Regions from separate parts of the Mesorhizobium sp. WSM4935 genome, predicted to be linked through region 1. Evidence: riboswitches for the same ligand, from Rfam matches in the RefSeq annotation. Region 1 holds a riboswitch; the other holds the start of a gene.
What was found. Region 1 has a riboswitch for S-adenosylmethionine ahead of P9273_RS02435 (O-succinylhomoserine sulfhydrylase). Riboswitches for the same ligand answer to the same signal wherever they lie in the genome.
Positions count from the first base shown of each region.

Region 2: linked by a shared signal. The riboswitch ahead of metX (homoserine O-acetyltransferase MetX) and the one ahead of P9273_RS02435 (O-succinylhomoserine sulfhydrylase) in region 1 are both predicted to bind S-adenosylmethionine.

Region 1 covers NZ_JARTVR010000001.1:519,245-526,860, forward strand. Annotated here, with positions in the region: gene P9273_RS02420 (Hsp33 family molecular chaperone) at 1-449, shown strand, start outside; gene apaG (Co2+/Mg2+ efflux protein ApaG) at 495-887, opposite strand; gene P9273_RS02430 (ceramide glucosyltransferase) at 1,207-2,349, shown strand; gene P9273_RS02435 (O-succinylhomoserine sulfhydrylase) at 2,393-3,583, opposite strand; SAM riboswitch at 3,640-3,717, opposite strand; gene P9273_RS02440 (2'-deoxycytidine 5'-triphosphate deaminase) at 3,834-4,928, shown strand; partial or broken gene P9273_RS02445 (GIY-YIG nuclease family protein) at 5,113-5,398, shown strand; gene araD1 (AraD1 family protein) at 5,526-6,521, opposite strand; gene mmsB (multiple monosaccharide ABC transporter permease) at 6,723-7,616, opposite strand, start outside.
Region 2 covers NZ_JARTVR010000015.1:14,778-22,393, forward strand. Annotated here, with positions in the region: gene P9273_RS26065 (DUF2125 domain-containing protein) at 1-55, shown strand, start outside; gene P9273_RS26070 (sugar kinase) at 63-1,010, shown strand; gene P9273_RS26075 (prephenate/arogenate dehydrogenase family protein) at 1,007-1,945, opposite strand; gene hisC (histidinol-phosphate transaminase) at 1,952-3,055, opposite strand; SAM riboswitch at 3,203-3,280, shown strand; gene metX (homoserine O-acetyltransferase MetX) at 3,377-4,546, shown strand; gene metW (methionine biosynthesis protein MetW) at 4,543-5,157, shown strand; gene P9273_RS26095 (Stf0 family sulfotransferase) at 5,106-5,909, shown strand; gene P9273_RS26100 (glycosyltransferase family A protein) at 6,008-7,000, shown strand; gene P9273_RS26105 (glycosyltransferase family 2 protein) at 7,255-7,616, shown strand, end outside.

The DNA.
Region 1 (7,616 bases):
TGACGCCCGGACCCGCCGGCGCGCGCGAGCAGTGGCGCGCCGGCGGCATCCTGGCGCAGTTCCTGCCGCAGGCGCCGGAGCGCATGCGCATCCCCGACATTTCGGGCGGCGACGGCGACGACCGCGAGGTGACGGACCATCCGGCCGACAATTCCTGGCAGGAATTGCTGGCGCTGCTGGGCACCATCGAGCCGACCGAGCTGATCGACCCGACGGTGGGCGCCGAGCGGCTGCTTTATCGGCTGTTCCATGAGCATGGCGTGCGGGTTTTCAGCAGTGTGCCGGTCGCCGATCAGTGCTCCTGCTCACGCGACAAGATCCGCGGCATCCTCGAAGGCTTTTCGGCCGAGGAGATCAAGGAGTCGACCGAGGACGGCGGCATCCATGTCGCCTGTGAGTTCTGCTCGACGCAATACGACTTCGACCCGGCCGAATTTGCGGCGGACTAACGCCTCCTCCTTCTCCCCGTTTCACGGGGAGAGGGAGCCAATCGCCTAATTCACCGTCCTCTTCGTTCCCGGCATGTCGAGCGAGAAAGCCGGAATGGCGATATCGAACGTCTCGCCCCGGCCGTTGCGCATCGTGTAGTGGCCGACCATGATGCCCGACGGCGTCGAGAGCGGGCAGCCTGAAGTGTATTGATAGCTGTCGCCCGGATTGAGTTCCGGCTGATCGCCGACGACGCCGGCGCCGCGGACCTCCTCGACCCGGCCCTGGCCGTCCGTGATGTGCCAATAGCGCGATAAAAGCTGCACGAATTCGTCGGAGCGGTTGTCGATCGTCACCTGATAGCCCCACACATAGCGGTTCTGGGACGGATCGGAGCGGTCCTCCAGATAGAAGGGCCTGACCAGCACTTCGATGTTGCGCGTCACTGCGCGATACATGGGCCACTCCGGTTGCCGCCGCGGAACATTCGTCGCGCTTCGCTGTTGGACGCGCAGCGCCGACCATCCTTCCAGCCTTGTAGCGCACGTGCCGAAAAACAATGTCATTTAAGTGACACATGACAATGTTGGTGTGCACAAACGGTGCCGGGCGACTCGGGCGCTCTGTCGACTGATGAAACCGCCGCGTGCGGCCTAGAGCAATTCCGGGAAAACTGTGAGCGGTTTTCCGTCTGGAATTGCTTGAAAACAAAGAGATAGAGCAGGTCGCCGTTTCCCACAAACGGTGAAACGCCCTATCGGGAGTGACCAGATCTCGATGGAACTGACTATCGCAGCCGGCCTGGCTTCCTCAGCCCTTCTCCTCTCCAACCTCGCCAGCATCCTGCTCGCCTCGTCGCGGCTGAAAAGGCGGCATGTCATTGCGCCGCCCGACGGCGCGCAACCGGTCTCGATCATCGTTCCTTCTCGTGGCGTCGAGCCGTTCACCCAGGAGACCCTGCAGCGCGCCTTCTCGCTCGACTGGCCTCGCTATGAGCTGATCTTCTGCGTCGCGCATGCCGAGGACCCGGTAGTGAGGCTCATCGATGCGGCGATCGCGCGCCATCCCAAGGTTCCGGCGCGGCTCCTGATCGGCGACGACCGCATCAGCGCCAATCCCAAGCTCAACAACTGCGTCAAGGGCTGGCAGGCGGCGCGGCACGACTGGGTGATCCTCGCCGATTCCAACGTGCTGATGCCCAAGGACTATGTCCAGCATCTGGTCGCGGCCTGGCGGCCGGATACCGGCCTCGTCTGCTCGACGCCGATCGGTTCACGGCCGGACGGTTTTTGGGCTGAAGTCGAGTGCGCCTTCCTCAACACGCTGCAGGCGCGCTGGCAGTATGCCGGCGAGGTGCTCGGCCTCGGCTTCGCCCAGGGCAAGAGCATGTTGTGGAACAAGCCGATGCTCGATGCAAACGGCGGCATCCAGGCTTTGGCCGCCGAGATCGCCGAGGATGCGGCGGCCACCAAACTGGTCAATGGACTTGGCCTTCACGTCCGTCTCGTCGCCTCGCCCTTCGAGCAGCCGCTGGGCCAGCGCACCTTCGCCGAAATCTGGTCGCGGCAAGCGCGCTGGGCGCGGCTGCGTCGCGTCACCTTCCCGCTTTTCTTCGCGCCCGAGATTCTGACCGGCGCGGTCGTGCCGCTGATTTTCGCGCTGATCGCGGCGGCAAGCGCCGGCGTCGGCCTGCCTGCCACGGCGCTTTGCGTGCTGGCGGTCGCCTATGTGCCGGAATGTCTGCTCGCCCGGTCCAAGGGCTGGTACCTGTCGCCGCGCAGCATCACCGCGATGATCGTGCGCGACGTCATGCTTCCCGCCATCTGGGCGCGCGGCTGGCTCGGCGGCGCGGTCGAGTGGCGCGGCAACGCCATGACCATCCACAGCAAGGCGATAACCGAGCTGGAGGAGATCGCGTGAGCCAGGGCTGACGCGTTCTCCTGTCCAATTTGCAGCTTGCTTCTTACTTGGCCGCCCTCAGCGCCTGCTCGATGTCCTCCAGCAGATCGTCGGTGTCCTCCAGGCCGACGGAAAGCCGGAGTGTACCCGGTCCTATGCCGAGTTCGGCCCGCGCGTCGTCGCTGAGGTTCTTGTGCGTCGTCGTCGCCGGGTGGGTGATCAGGCTCTTGGCGTCGCCGAGATTGTTCGAGATCAGCACGATGTCGAGCGCGTTCTGGAAGGCGAAGGCCGCCTGCTTGCCGCCCTTGATGTCGAGGCAGATCAATGTCGAGCCGCCGGACATCTGCTTCTTCACGACATCCGCCTGCGGATGATCGGCGCGGCCCGGATAGATGACGCGGGCGATCTCCGGTCGGCCGGCGAGGAAATCGGCTATCTTGCCGGCGCTCTCGGTCTGCTGACGCACGCGCAGCGGCAATGTCTCCAGGCCTTTGAGCAGCGTCCAGGCGTTGAAGGGCGAGAGGCTTGGGCCGGTGTGGCGGAAATAGTCGTGCAGGTTCTCGTCGATCCACTTCTTGTCCGAAAGGATGACGCCGCCGAGGCAGCGGCCCTGGCCGTCTATATGCTTGGTCGCCGAATAGACGACGACATGGGCGCCGAGCTGCAAGGGCTTCTGCTGCAGCGGCGTGGCGAAGACATTGTCGACGATGACGCGCGCGCCGATCGAATTGGCGAGCTTGGCGACCGCGGCAATGTCGACCACCTCCAACGTCGGATTGGTCGGGCTTTCGAGGAAGAACAGCTTGGTGTTCGGCCTTACCGCCTTTTCCCAATTGGCGATGTCGGTGCCGTCGATGAGCGTCGCCTGGATGCCGTAGCGCGGCGCCAGCGTCTCCACCACCCAGCGGCAGGAACCGAACAGCGCGCGCGCCGCGACGATGTGGTCGCCGGCCTTGACGCTGCAGAGCAGGGCGGCGGAAACGGCGGCCATGCCGGAGGCGGTGGCGCGGGCATCCTCGGCGCCTTCCAGCGCGCACATGCGCTTCTCGAACATGTCGACGGTCGGGTTGGCGTAGCGCGAATAGATGAAGCCCGGCTCCTCGCCCTTGAAGCGGGCTTCCGCCGCCTGGGCCGTCTCGTAGACATAGCCCTGGGTAAGGTACATCGCCTCGGCGGTCTCGCCATATTGCGAACGCAGCGTTCCGCCATGCACGAGTGCCGTCTGAGGTTTCCAATTGCGCTTCTTGGTGCTCATAGCCTTGCTTCCAGACACAAAAAAACCGGCCGCGAAGTCGCAACCGGTCCATATAGCCTTGCGGCTCGACGGTCCTTTAGCGACTTGTTTAACGTGGCTGCAAGCCGACCGGCCAAATCACCACGGGATAACGACCCTTTAGACCCCTGCCGCGCTTGCGTCAATTGCCGGCTTCATTAAGAGGGTTGTACCAGCCGGGCGGCAAGAGCCTGCTCAGGTCCTCGCCCGGCCTTGTGAACGGAGCCAGCCTTTGCGGCAGACAGGCATTCTTCCGGATCAGGATATCGCGGCGCTGTTCGAGGCCAACGCGCTGAAGTCGCCGCGCGCGCTCGATACCGACCAGATCCAGCCGGCGAGCCTCGATCTGAGGCTCGGCGACAAAGCCTATCGCGTGCGCGCGTCCTTCCTGCCGGGTCCCGACCATCTGGTCGCCGACAAGCTCGAGCGGCTGAAGCTGCACGAGATCGACCTCACCCGGGGCGCGGTGCTGGAAACCGGCTGCGTCTATATCGTGCCGCTGCTCGAAAGCCTGGCGCTGCCGGCGAACGTTTCGGCCTCGGCCAATCCCAAGAGCTCGACCGGGCGGCTGGATATTTTCACGCGCGTCATGACCGACCGCGGCCACGAGTTCGACAAGATCGCCGCCGGCTATCAGGGGCCGCTCTATCTCGAGGTCAGCCCGCGCACCTTCCCGATCGTCGTGCGGGCCGGCTCGCGGCTGTCGCAGATCCGTTTCCGCACCGGCAATGCGGTGCTCTCGGAGAGCGAGTTGCGCGACCTGCATCGCGCCGAGATGCTGGTCGCCACCGAGCCGCCCAACATTTCCGGCGGCGGCATCGCGCTCTCCATCGACCTTGACGGCGACAAGGACGGCCTTGTCGGCTATCGCGGCAAGCACCACACCGGCCTTGTCGACGTCGACAAGCGCGCCGCGCAGGATGTTGTCGATTTCTGGGAGCCGATCTACAAGAGCGGTGCGGGCGAGCTGGTTCTCGATCCGGACGAATTCTACATCCTTGTCAGCCGCGAGGCTGTGCATGTACCGCCGCTCTACGCCGCCGAGATGACGCCCTTCGATCCGCTGGTCGGCGAGTTCCGCGTCCACTATGCCGGCTTCTTCGATCCGGGCTTCGGCCATTCCGCCGCCGGCGGCAGCGGCAGCCGCGCCGTGCTCGAAGTGCGCAGCCACGAGGTGCCTTTCATCCTCGACCACGGCCAGATCGTCGGCCGCCTCGTCTACGAGCACATGCTGAAGCGTCCGCAGGCGCTTTACGGCACCGATCTCGGCTCGAACTACCAGGCGCAGGGCCTCAAGCTCTCCAAGCATTTCAGGGCAGCGCGGTGAGGTCCAAGGGAGCGATGTCCGGAAGGACAGGCGCAAACGGATGCCGTCCCATCCCTTCGTCATTCTAGGGCGGAGCAAGGAGCGAAGCGACGCGCGCAGACCCTAGAATCCATGCCGTGGCATTTGCCGTAGAATGCAGCGGTCCAGAATAGCCGCCGATAACTGCACCAGCTAAGATCACTAGATGACCGGCTACGTACATGACCGCGAGCCAGAAAGGCGGCACGATCTATATCGGTGTCACCAATGACCTTGCTCGTCGCATGCCCGAGCACAAGACTGGCCAAGGCTCCAGCTTCACCAGCCGCTACGGCGTACAGCGTCTGGTCTGGTACGAGGAATACTTCGACATCGCCGATGCCATTCAGCGTGAGACATCATTGAAGCGTTGGCCACGCCGATGGAAGGTCGAGCTCATCGAGAAAGCCAACCCGGAATGGTTCGAGCTCTTTCGCGGAATTGGCTGGTGATCGTTCTGCGCCGCTGCGGTGCTCGGGCGTCACGGCATGGATTCTAGGGTCTGCGCGCGTCGCTTCGCTCCTTGCTCCGCCCTAGAATGACGAAGGGAGACGGCTGCGATACACCCCTCGGCCATTCCTACAGCGCCTTGACCGCCACCGTCACCGGCTTTTCGATCTCCAGCGGATTGCGCAGCGGCAGGCCGAAATCCGGCGCCTCGATCTCGAACGTGTCGCCCGCCTCCGTCCGGACGCCGTCGGCGAAGGAGAGCGTCGCGGTGCCGAACATGTGCACATGCACGTCGCCCGGCTGGCGGAAGGCCGAATATTTGAAATGGTGGTGCTCGAGATTGGCGATGGTGTGCGACATGTTCGCCTCCCCCGACAGGAACGGCTTTTCCCAGAGCAGCTTGCCGTCGCGCCAAATGCGCGACGCGCCGCGTATATCGGCCGGCAGGTCGCCGATCAGTATCTCGGGGCCGAACGAGGCGTTGCGCAGCTTGGAATGGGCGAGGAACAGATAGTTCACCCGCTCCGTCACGTGGTCGGAAAACTCGTTGGACAGCGTGAAGCCGACGCGGAACGGCGCGCCGTCGTCGCCGATGACATAGATGCCGGCGATCTCCGGCTCCTCGCCGCCGTCCTGCGCGAAGGCTGGCGACATCAGCGGCGCGCCGGGCGCCACCGCCATCGTGCCGTTGCCCTTGTAGAACCATTCCGGCTGCACGCCGACCTGGCCCTTGGCGGGCTTGCCGCCTTCGAGCCCCATGCGGAACATCTTCATGGAATCGGTAAGTTCCTCCTCGCCGCCCTCGCTGAGCTTCTTGTGCATGGAATCGCGCGTCGCCGCGGAGCCGAGATGCGTCAGCCCCGTGCCGGTGAGATGCAGATGCGCCGGGTCCGGATGGTTGATCGGCGAGACCAGCCTGCCCCTCTTATAGACGGCATCGAGATCGATCGTCTCGCCATAGCCCTTGCGCTCGATCAGCGCTTCGAGCCCGGTGCCGGTGCGCGCGGCCTCCATGGCCAGCGAGTAGACGCTGCGCGCGCCGTTGATGACCCTGGTCTTGCCGCCGCCATTGCGGGCGACGACGCGGATCGTCTCGGCGTCGTCGAGGATCTGGGAGATCAGCATGTTCAATCCTCTCTCATTTCTATCGGCTGCCTGCGGGCGAGCCTTACCCGGCGCGGCGTGGAGCGATCCACGCCACGGTTGAAATTCTTCGTCCGGATTGCGCTCGCGAGCCCGGTCCTTGTCGGGACTTCTTCATGCCGACGGGCTGTCGGCAGCTTCGCGATCTGGAACCCGTATGCCTCCTGAACTTTGTTCCGGCCCTTAAGCCTTGTTCTTGTTGTAGACGTCGAAGATGACGGCGCCGAGCAGCACCAGGCCCTTGACCACCTGCTGCCAGTCGACATTGACGCCCATGATCGACATGCCGTTATTCATCACGCCCATGATGAAGCCGCCGACCACGGCGCCGATCACCTGGCCGACGCCGCCCATCGCCGAGGCGCCGCCGATGAAGACGGCCGCGATGACGTCGAGCTCGCTGCCCAGACCGGCGGCCGGCACGGCCTGGCCAAGGCGCGCGGCGATGATCAGGCCGCCCAGCGCCGAGAGCACGCCCATATTGATGAAGACGAGCAGCGTCAGCCTTTCGGTGTTGATGCCCGAGAGCTGCGCGGCCTTGGCGTTGCCGCCCATCGCATAGATGCGGCGGCCGATGGTCATGCGCTTGGTGACGAAGACGAACAGCGAGATCAGCACGCCCATCACCAGCAATACGACCGGCAGGCCCCTGTAGCTGGCGAACTGGAAGACCAGGAACAGCGCCAGCGCGCTGCCGACCAGCGTCTTGATCACGAACAGCGGGAAGGGCTCCGCCTCATAGCCATGACGCTCGCGCTTGCGCCGCGTCCTGAAGCCGAAATAGGCGTAGGCGAGCACCGCGATCAGGCCGAGCACGATCGTCGTCATGTGCAGCGTCAAGCCGCTGCCGACGATGGTCTTGCCTGCGGCGTTGACCGTCGGCGGAATCAGCGTCAGCGGACCGATGACGTCCGGGATGAAGCCCGAGCTCAGCGCCTTGAAGCTGTCCGGCAGCGGCCCGACCGAGGAACCGCCGCCAAGCAGCGCCTGGCAGATGCCGCGGAAGATCAGCATGCCGGCAAGCGTCACGATGAAGCTCGGTATCCGGTGATAGGCGATCCAGTAGCCTTGCGCCGC
Region 2 (7,616 bases), on a different contig from region 1:
GAGCAAAGCTTCGCTGGGCTTTATCCCGCTTGGCAAAATCAAGCCGCTTGAATAATGCAACCATGGCGAAGCCGGTCAGACTGCTCAGCGTCGGCGCCTTCACCCTCGACACCATCCTTCGCGTCGAGACGCTGCCGGCGCATCAAGGCAAGTTCATCGCCAGCGACGGCGTCCAGATCGCCTCCGGCATGGCGACAAGCGCCGCCTGCGCCGCGCATCGCCTCGGCGCCGAGGTCTCGCTATGGGCGAGCGCCGGCGACGATGCGGTCGGCGACCAGCTGATCGCCGACATTCAGGCCGAAGGCGTCGACTGCAGCCTTATCCGCCGGGTTGCCGGCGCGCGTTCGGCGCTGGCCGCGATCGTGGTGGATGCGCATGGCGAGCGCATCATCGTCCCCTTCTACGACAACAAGGCGCAGGCTGATCCCGAAGCGCTGCCGCTTGCCGACCTCTCAGGCTTCGACGCCGTGCTGGTGGATGTCCGCTGGCCGGGCGCCGCGGCGCTGGCCTTGGGCGCGGCCAGATCGATCGGCCGTCCGGCGATCCTGGACGCCGACACCGCACCCGTGGAGGTACTGGAGCGGCTCTTGCCGTTGGCCTCGCACATCGTCGCCTCGGAGCCGGCGGCGCGCATCGTCTGCGGCCACGCGCTCGACCCCGAAAGCGCCTGCGCCGACCTCGCCTCGCGCACCGATGCCTTTGTCGCGGTGACCGGCGGGGCGGCCGGCACCTGGTGGCATGACCGGACGACCGGGCGCGTGCGCCATGTCGAGGCGCCGAAGGTCAAGGCTGTCGACACGCTTGCCGCCGGCGACGTCTTCCATGGCGCCTTTGCCGTCGGCCTCGCCGAGGCCATGCCGATGGAGGAGGCCCTGCGTTTTGCCAGCGCCGCCGCGGCGCTCAAATGCCTGCGCTTCGGCGGCCGCCTCGGCGCGCCGGACAGAGCCGAAACGCTGGCCTTGATGACGGCGCACTGGCCGTCATCGGGGCAGACGAAGGAAAACGCTTAGGGCTTTGCGCCGGGGTGCTCGACGGCCTGCCGGCCAAAATCCGGCACGTCGATATCCTGGCCAGCCTCGATGATCGAGCGGCGGATGGCGCGCGTGCGGGTGAAGAGGTCGAACAGCTTCTCGCCATCGCCCCAGCGGATCGCCCGCTGCAGCGAGGCGAGATCCTCCGAGAAACGCGCCAGCATCTCCAGGATCGCGTCCTTGTTGTGCAGGCACACGTCCCGCCACATGGTCGGATCGGAGGCGGCAAGGCGGGTGAAGTCGCGGAAACCGGAGGCGGAGTATTTGATGACCTCGCTCTTGGTCACCGCTTCCAGATCGTCCGCCGTGCCGACGATGTTGTAGGCGATGATATGCGGCAGATGCGACACGATCGCCAAGGTCATGTCGTGATGCTGCGGGTCCATCGTATCGATGTTGGAACCGCAGCGCCGCCAGAATTCCGAAAGCGTGTCGAGCGCGGACGGATCGGTGCCCGGCAGCGGCGTGAAGATGCACCAGCGGTTCTCGAAGAGATCGGCAAAGCCGGCATCGGGTCCGGACTTTTCCGTGCCGGCCAGCGGGTGTCCGGGGATGAAGTGCACGCCTTGCGGCACATGCGGCTGCATCTGCGCGATGACGGAAGCCTTGGTCGAGCCGACATCGGTAAGGATAGCGCCTTTCTTCAGCGCCGGCGCGATCTCGGCCGCGACCTCGCCGGACGAGCCGACCGGCACCGAGACGATGACGAGGTCGGCATCGCGCACCGCTTGCCTAGCATCCGTCGTGTAGGAATCGCCAAGGCCGAGCTCCTCGGCGCGCGTTAGCGTCGAGGCACTGCGCGTCGCGATGGCGATATGGCGCGCCAGGCCCTCGCGGCGGATGACGCGGGCAAGCGACGAGCCGATCAGGCCGATGCCGACCAGCGCTACTTTCTCGAACATCGGTGATGCCATGGTGTTCTAGCTTTTCAGGAAGGTCTTCAGCGCGTCGATGACGCCACGGTTGGCCTCCTCGGTGCCTACGCTCATGCGCAGCGCGTTGGGGAAGCCGTAGCCGGTCACGCGGCGCAGGATATAGCCGCGCGCGCTCAGATAATCGTCCGCGGCCGCCGCCGAATGTTTCTTGCTGTCGGGAAAATGGATCAGCACGAAATTGCCGACGCTGGGTGTGACGCGCAGGCCGAGCCCGGTAAGCTCGGCGCTGAGCCAGGCCAGCCATTTCTCGTTATGCGTCACGCTGCGCTCGATATGGGCGCGGTCGCGGATGGCGGCGATGCCCGCCTCGATCGCGGTCGCATTGACGTTGAACGGGCCGCGGATACGATTGATCGCATCGACGATATGCGCCGGCCCGTACATCCAGCCGATGCGCGCGCCGCCGAGGCCAAGCTTGGAGAAGGTGCGGGTCATCACCACGTTTTCGGAGCTGCCGGCGAGCTCGATGCCGGCCTCGTAGTCGTTGCGCCGCACATATTCGGCATAGGCCGCATCAAGCACCAGGAGCACGTTCTTCGGCAATGCCGCGTGCAGCCGGCGCACTTCCTGGAACGGCAAATAGGTGCCGGTCGGATTGTTGGGATTGGCGAGGAACACGATCCGCGTCGCCGGCGTCACCGCGGCCAAAATCGCATCGACATCGGCGCGCTCATCGGTTTCCTTCACCGCCACCGGCTTGGCTCCCGCCGCCTGGATATAGATCTTGTAGACCATGAAGGCGTGTTCGGTGAACACGGCCTCGTCGCCCGGCGCCAGATAGGTCTGCGCCAGCAGGCCAAGGATCTCGTCTGAGCCGTTGGAGCAGATGATGTTCGCCGGGTTCAGCCCGTGCACATCGGCGATCGCTTCGCGCAGCCGCCGCGCCGTGCCGTCAGGATAGACGTCGAGCTTCGCCGCCACTTCGCGCGCGGCCTCGATCGCCTTTGGCGACGGCCCGAGCGGGTTTTCGTTCGACGACAGTTTGTAGACTTTCGTCACGCCGGCCGGCGCGGTGCTTTTTCCCGGCACATAGGCCTCGATGTCCATGATGCCCGCGCGGGGCGTCGGACGGGGCTGATCCTGCTTCATGTCACAAATCCGTCGAGAAGGCCTTCAAGGCCGCAGCGGAAATACAGGCGACGGGCTGGAATGTCGAGTGCCGGCGCCTGGTGCCCGCCTCGCACCGCTAAGAGGCTACCCGTTGACGAAGCGCGGCGCTGGTCATAGAAGAACTGCTCAGACTTCCGTGGTGATTTGGCCGGTCGGCTTGCAGCCACGTTAAACAACTCGCTAAAGGGCCGTTTGCAACCTGTAACCGGCTTTGCGACGGCAATGCCGGTTTTTTGTTGTCCGCTGCCGGCCGGACAGCGCATCGGGACGAGACCGACGCGGCACAGGATGAGGACGGACATGGCCGCTCAGCGCGCTGCAAGAACCAAGGACGAGGTCGACCATCCGTCGAGCCCGGTGCTGCAGTTCGGCCCCGACAAGCCGCTGAAGCTCGACGCCGGCACCCTGCTCTCGCCCTTCCAGATCGCCTACCAGACCTACGGCACACTGAACGACGCGCGCTCCAACGCCATCCTCGTCTGCCACGCTCTGACCGGTGACCAGCACGTCGCCAACACCAATCCGGTGACCGGCAAGCCGGGCTGGTGGGAGGTACTGATCGGCCCCGGCAAGATCATCGACACCAACCGCTTCTTCGTCATCTGCTCCAACGTCGTCGGCGGCTGCCTCGGCTCGACCGGGCCGGCCTCGACCAACCCGGTCACCGGCAAGCCCTACGGGCTCGACCTGCCGATCATCACCATCCGCGACATGGTGCGCGCGCAGGCGATGCTCATCGATCATTTCGGCATCGAAAAGCTGTTTTGCGTGCTTGGCGGCTCGATGGGCGGCATGCAGGTACTGGAATGGGCCGCAAGCTACCCTGAGAGGGTCTTCTCGGCGCTGCCGATCGCCACCGGCGCCCGCCATTCCTCGCAGAACATCGCCTTCCACGAAGTCGGCCGGCAGGCCGTGATGGCCGATCCCGACTGGCATGGCGGCAAATATCTTGATTTCGGCAAGCGGCCGGAAAAGGGGCTGGCCGTCGCGCGCATGGCCGCCCACATCACCTATCTTTCCGAAGCCGCGCTCCACCGCAAATTCGGCCGCAATCTGCAGGACCGCGAGGCGCTTACCTTCGGCTTCGACGCCGATTTCCAGATCGAGAGTTATCTGCGCCACCAGGGCATGACTTTCGTCGACCGCTTCGACGCCAATTCCTACCTCTATCTGACCCGCGCGATGGACTATTTCGACCTTGCCGCCGATCACGGCGGGCGCCTCGCCGATGCCTTCGCCGGCACCAAGACGCGCTTCTGCCTGGTGTCCTTCACCAGCGACTGGCTGTTCCCGACCGAGGAGAGCCGTTCGATCGTGCATGCCTTGAACGCGGCGGGCGCTTCCGTCTCCTTCGTCGAGATCGAGACCGATCGCGGCCATGACGCCTTCCTGCTCGACGAGCCGGAGCTGTTCGCGGCCATCAACGGCTTCATCGCCTCCGCCGCCCGCGCCAGGGGGCTCAGCCTATGAGCGTCAATCGCGCCCAGCGTGTCGACCTGGAGGTCGTCACCGATCTTATTCCTGCCAATTCGCGAGTGCTCGATGTCGGCTCGGGCGACGGCGTGCTTCTGGAGCTCCTGCAGGAGACCAAGCAGGTCGACGGCCGAGGGCTGGAACTGTCGCAGCGCGGCGTCAACGAATGTGTGTCGCGCGGACTTTCGGTCATCCAGGGCGACGCCGACACGGATCTGAAATTCTACGCCGACAAGGGCTTCGACTTCGTCGTGCTCTCGCAGACGCTGCAGGCGACGCGCAATCCGAAGATCGTGCTCGATGAGTTGCTTCGGATCGGCAACCGCGCCATCGTATCCTTCCCCAATTTCGGTCACTGGCGCGTCCGCTTCTCGCTGCTGATCAAGGGCAGGATGCCGGTCACCAAGGACTTGCCCTATTCCTGGTACGACTCGCCCAACATCCATTTCTGCACCATCCGCGACTTCGTCAACCTATGCGAGGAGCTAGGCGCGACCGTCGAAAAGGCGACCGCCCTCGACGCCAACGGCCAGAAGATCGGCCTGTCGATGCCTTGGTGGTTCTGGAACTTCTTCGGCCAGCAGGCGGTGTTTTTGTTGAGACGCTGAGGGGAATGCACTTCGTTCGTCGATCACCGGCAGTGGTGGAAATTCCGCCAAACATTCTGTCCGAGCTACGGGCGGGAATTCTCATCTGCACGTCACCGCGCAGCGGCAGCAATCATCTCGCGGGATTGATGGCTTCTGCTGGGCTGGGTCATCCGCTGGAATGGTTTGGCGGGCGACGTCTGCTGGAGTTGCCGGGTTACCCGCGAGATCCCCGCGCGCAGCTTCTGCGTGCGCTCACGGACGGGCGATCTTCTACCGGAGTCTACGCAATCAAGCTCTTTGCGAGTCAGTTCACACAGCTTGCCAAGACGGTGAAACTGCCAGCCAGCCTTCCGAATTTGAACTATGTACGCTTGACCCGTGACGATCTGCTCGGCCAGGCGATCTCTTGGGCACGTGCGCGTCAAACCCGTGAATTTCGGTCCACCGAAATCAGTGATGTACCGCCACGCTATAACGGCCAGGCCATCGCAAAGTCTCTGGAAAAGCTTTTGATGGAGAACGTGGCATGGGACGGTTGGTTCGCTAAGAACGGGCTGTCCTTCCTCTCCCTGACTTACGAGCAGCTTCAGCGTGATCCGGCAGGGAGCCTGGCAAAACTCGCGCAGTTGGTGGATGTGGAGCTCAACTGGGATACCAAGCTCCAGTCAGGTCTCGAAGTCCAGCGCGATGCAATCAACGAAGAATGGCGAAAGCGTTTCCTGTCCGAGTATGCCGATCCGTCCAGCTTCCGGAACCGAACGATTAAATAGCTCCTTCAGCAAATTCTCAGTGCACAATTGCATCTCGATCATTTGACAGCACGCTGTCAGAGCTATAGCCACTGGTTTTGATAACTGGTTGGGTCGCGATGACTGTACATCCTACCTATTCTATCATCGTGGAGATGGAGAATGCCAAATCCATCGACTGGGATGAGATTGGCCTTGGGCTGAAAGCCTTGGCGCGCGAAATCGCCCAAGTTTCCGCTAACGGATTTGCGAGGCCGAAGGTCATTATTTCGCATGGCGGGCTCGAAACCGACGCCGTCTCATTGCGAAGCAGCATAGTGACCGAAGCGCCCCAATTGGCGCAGGTTGCCGATCTGACCTTCGCTGCCTGTCCCGGCGGCAGATACTACGACCTCAAGAACAACGGCATTCCGTGGAGCGAAGGAAACATCCTTGTTTTTCTCGATTCCGATACAGTTCCGGAACGAAGCTGGCTCTCAACTCTACTGAAACCCTTCGTAGACCGGCCTGAAACCATCTGCGTGAATGGGCACACCTATCTTTCATATGATGACTTCTTTTCGCGAACCTTCGCATTGATCTGGTTCTTCCCAATGGCCGAGGGAGATAAGAGGTTCGCCTCAAAGCGTGCTATCAACGCCAACAACGTTGCCTTCCGGCACGACTGGATATCCTGCCACCCATTTCCACCACATAACGGCTTTAAGGTCTCATGCACGCTGCTGATGCATCAGCTTTGGAGCGAAGGCCACAAAATAGTCAACGTGGACGCGCGCGTTCACCACTACTCGCCACGCGGCTGGCGCTTCTTCTTTTGGCGCGCGCTGGTGACCGGCAGAGATGCCGACAGAAAGTTCGTCGAGCTCCATTCCCCCACTCGCGCGCGGCGGGTCGTCAAGTCGTTCAGCCGCTGGGGAACCATGTCGTGGCGCACGATACGACGCGTCATAAGTCATGCGCCCAGAACGGGTATGCCGCATTGGCAAATCCCGTTTTCGCTGGCGGTCGGTTTGGCATTTTATACTCTGGCGTTTTTTGGCCATTTCAGCTTGGCGGCCGGCCTCGTTCGCGATGAGATCGAAATCGTGCCCGCCTATGTCGGGCACAGTTAAGCAGTTCAGTAAAGAGTGCAACCGTTGGGCTCGACCGTAGTGTTCAGTCGGGGATTGCGCAGAAACAAAGGACCCTGCCGATTTCCAGCGCAGGACACCAGTGCTGTTCTGCTAGCGCAGCGGCATTTCTCGGCTGGCCTGCGTGACACAAAGGTGGCTTTTTTGTAGCGTCGGCCGCAAATTAGGGGCGGGATACGGAGATAGGCATCAGACCCATCCGACAAACGCCAGATCCGACCGGTGGTGGCAGCCCGATGTCGAGCCCGGACGTTCCGCTGATCTCAGTGATCACGCCGACCCACAATCGGCGCAGCCAGGTCGTTCGCGCGGTGGAAAGCGTTCTGGCGCAGACACTTACCCGCTTTGAGCACATCGTGGTCGACGACGGTTCGACCGACGGGACGGCCGCCGCGCTCGCCGAGATCCGCGACCCGAGGCTGATCTATGTCGGCGCCAAATGGCGCGGGGCCAACGCCGCGCGCAATGCGGGCATAGAGCGCGCGCGGGCGCCGGTCGTGACGTTCCTTGATTCGGACGACGTCTATCTGCCGGACCGGCTGGAGCGGACGCTGGCGCGCTTCGACGCGAATCCTTCGCTCGAGGTCCTCATCAGCTC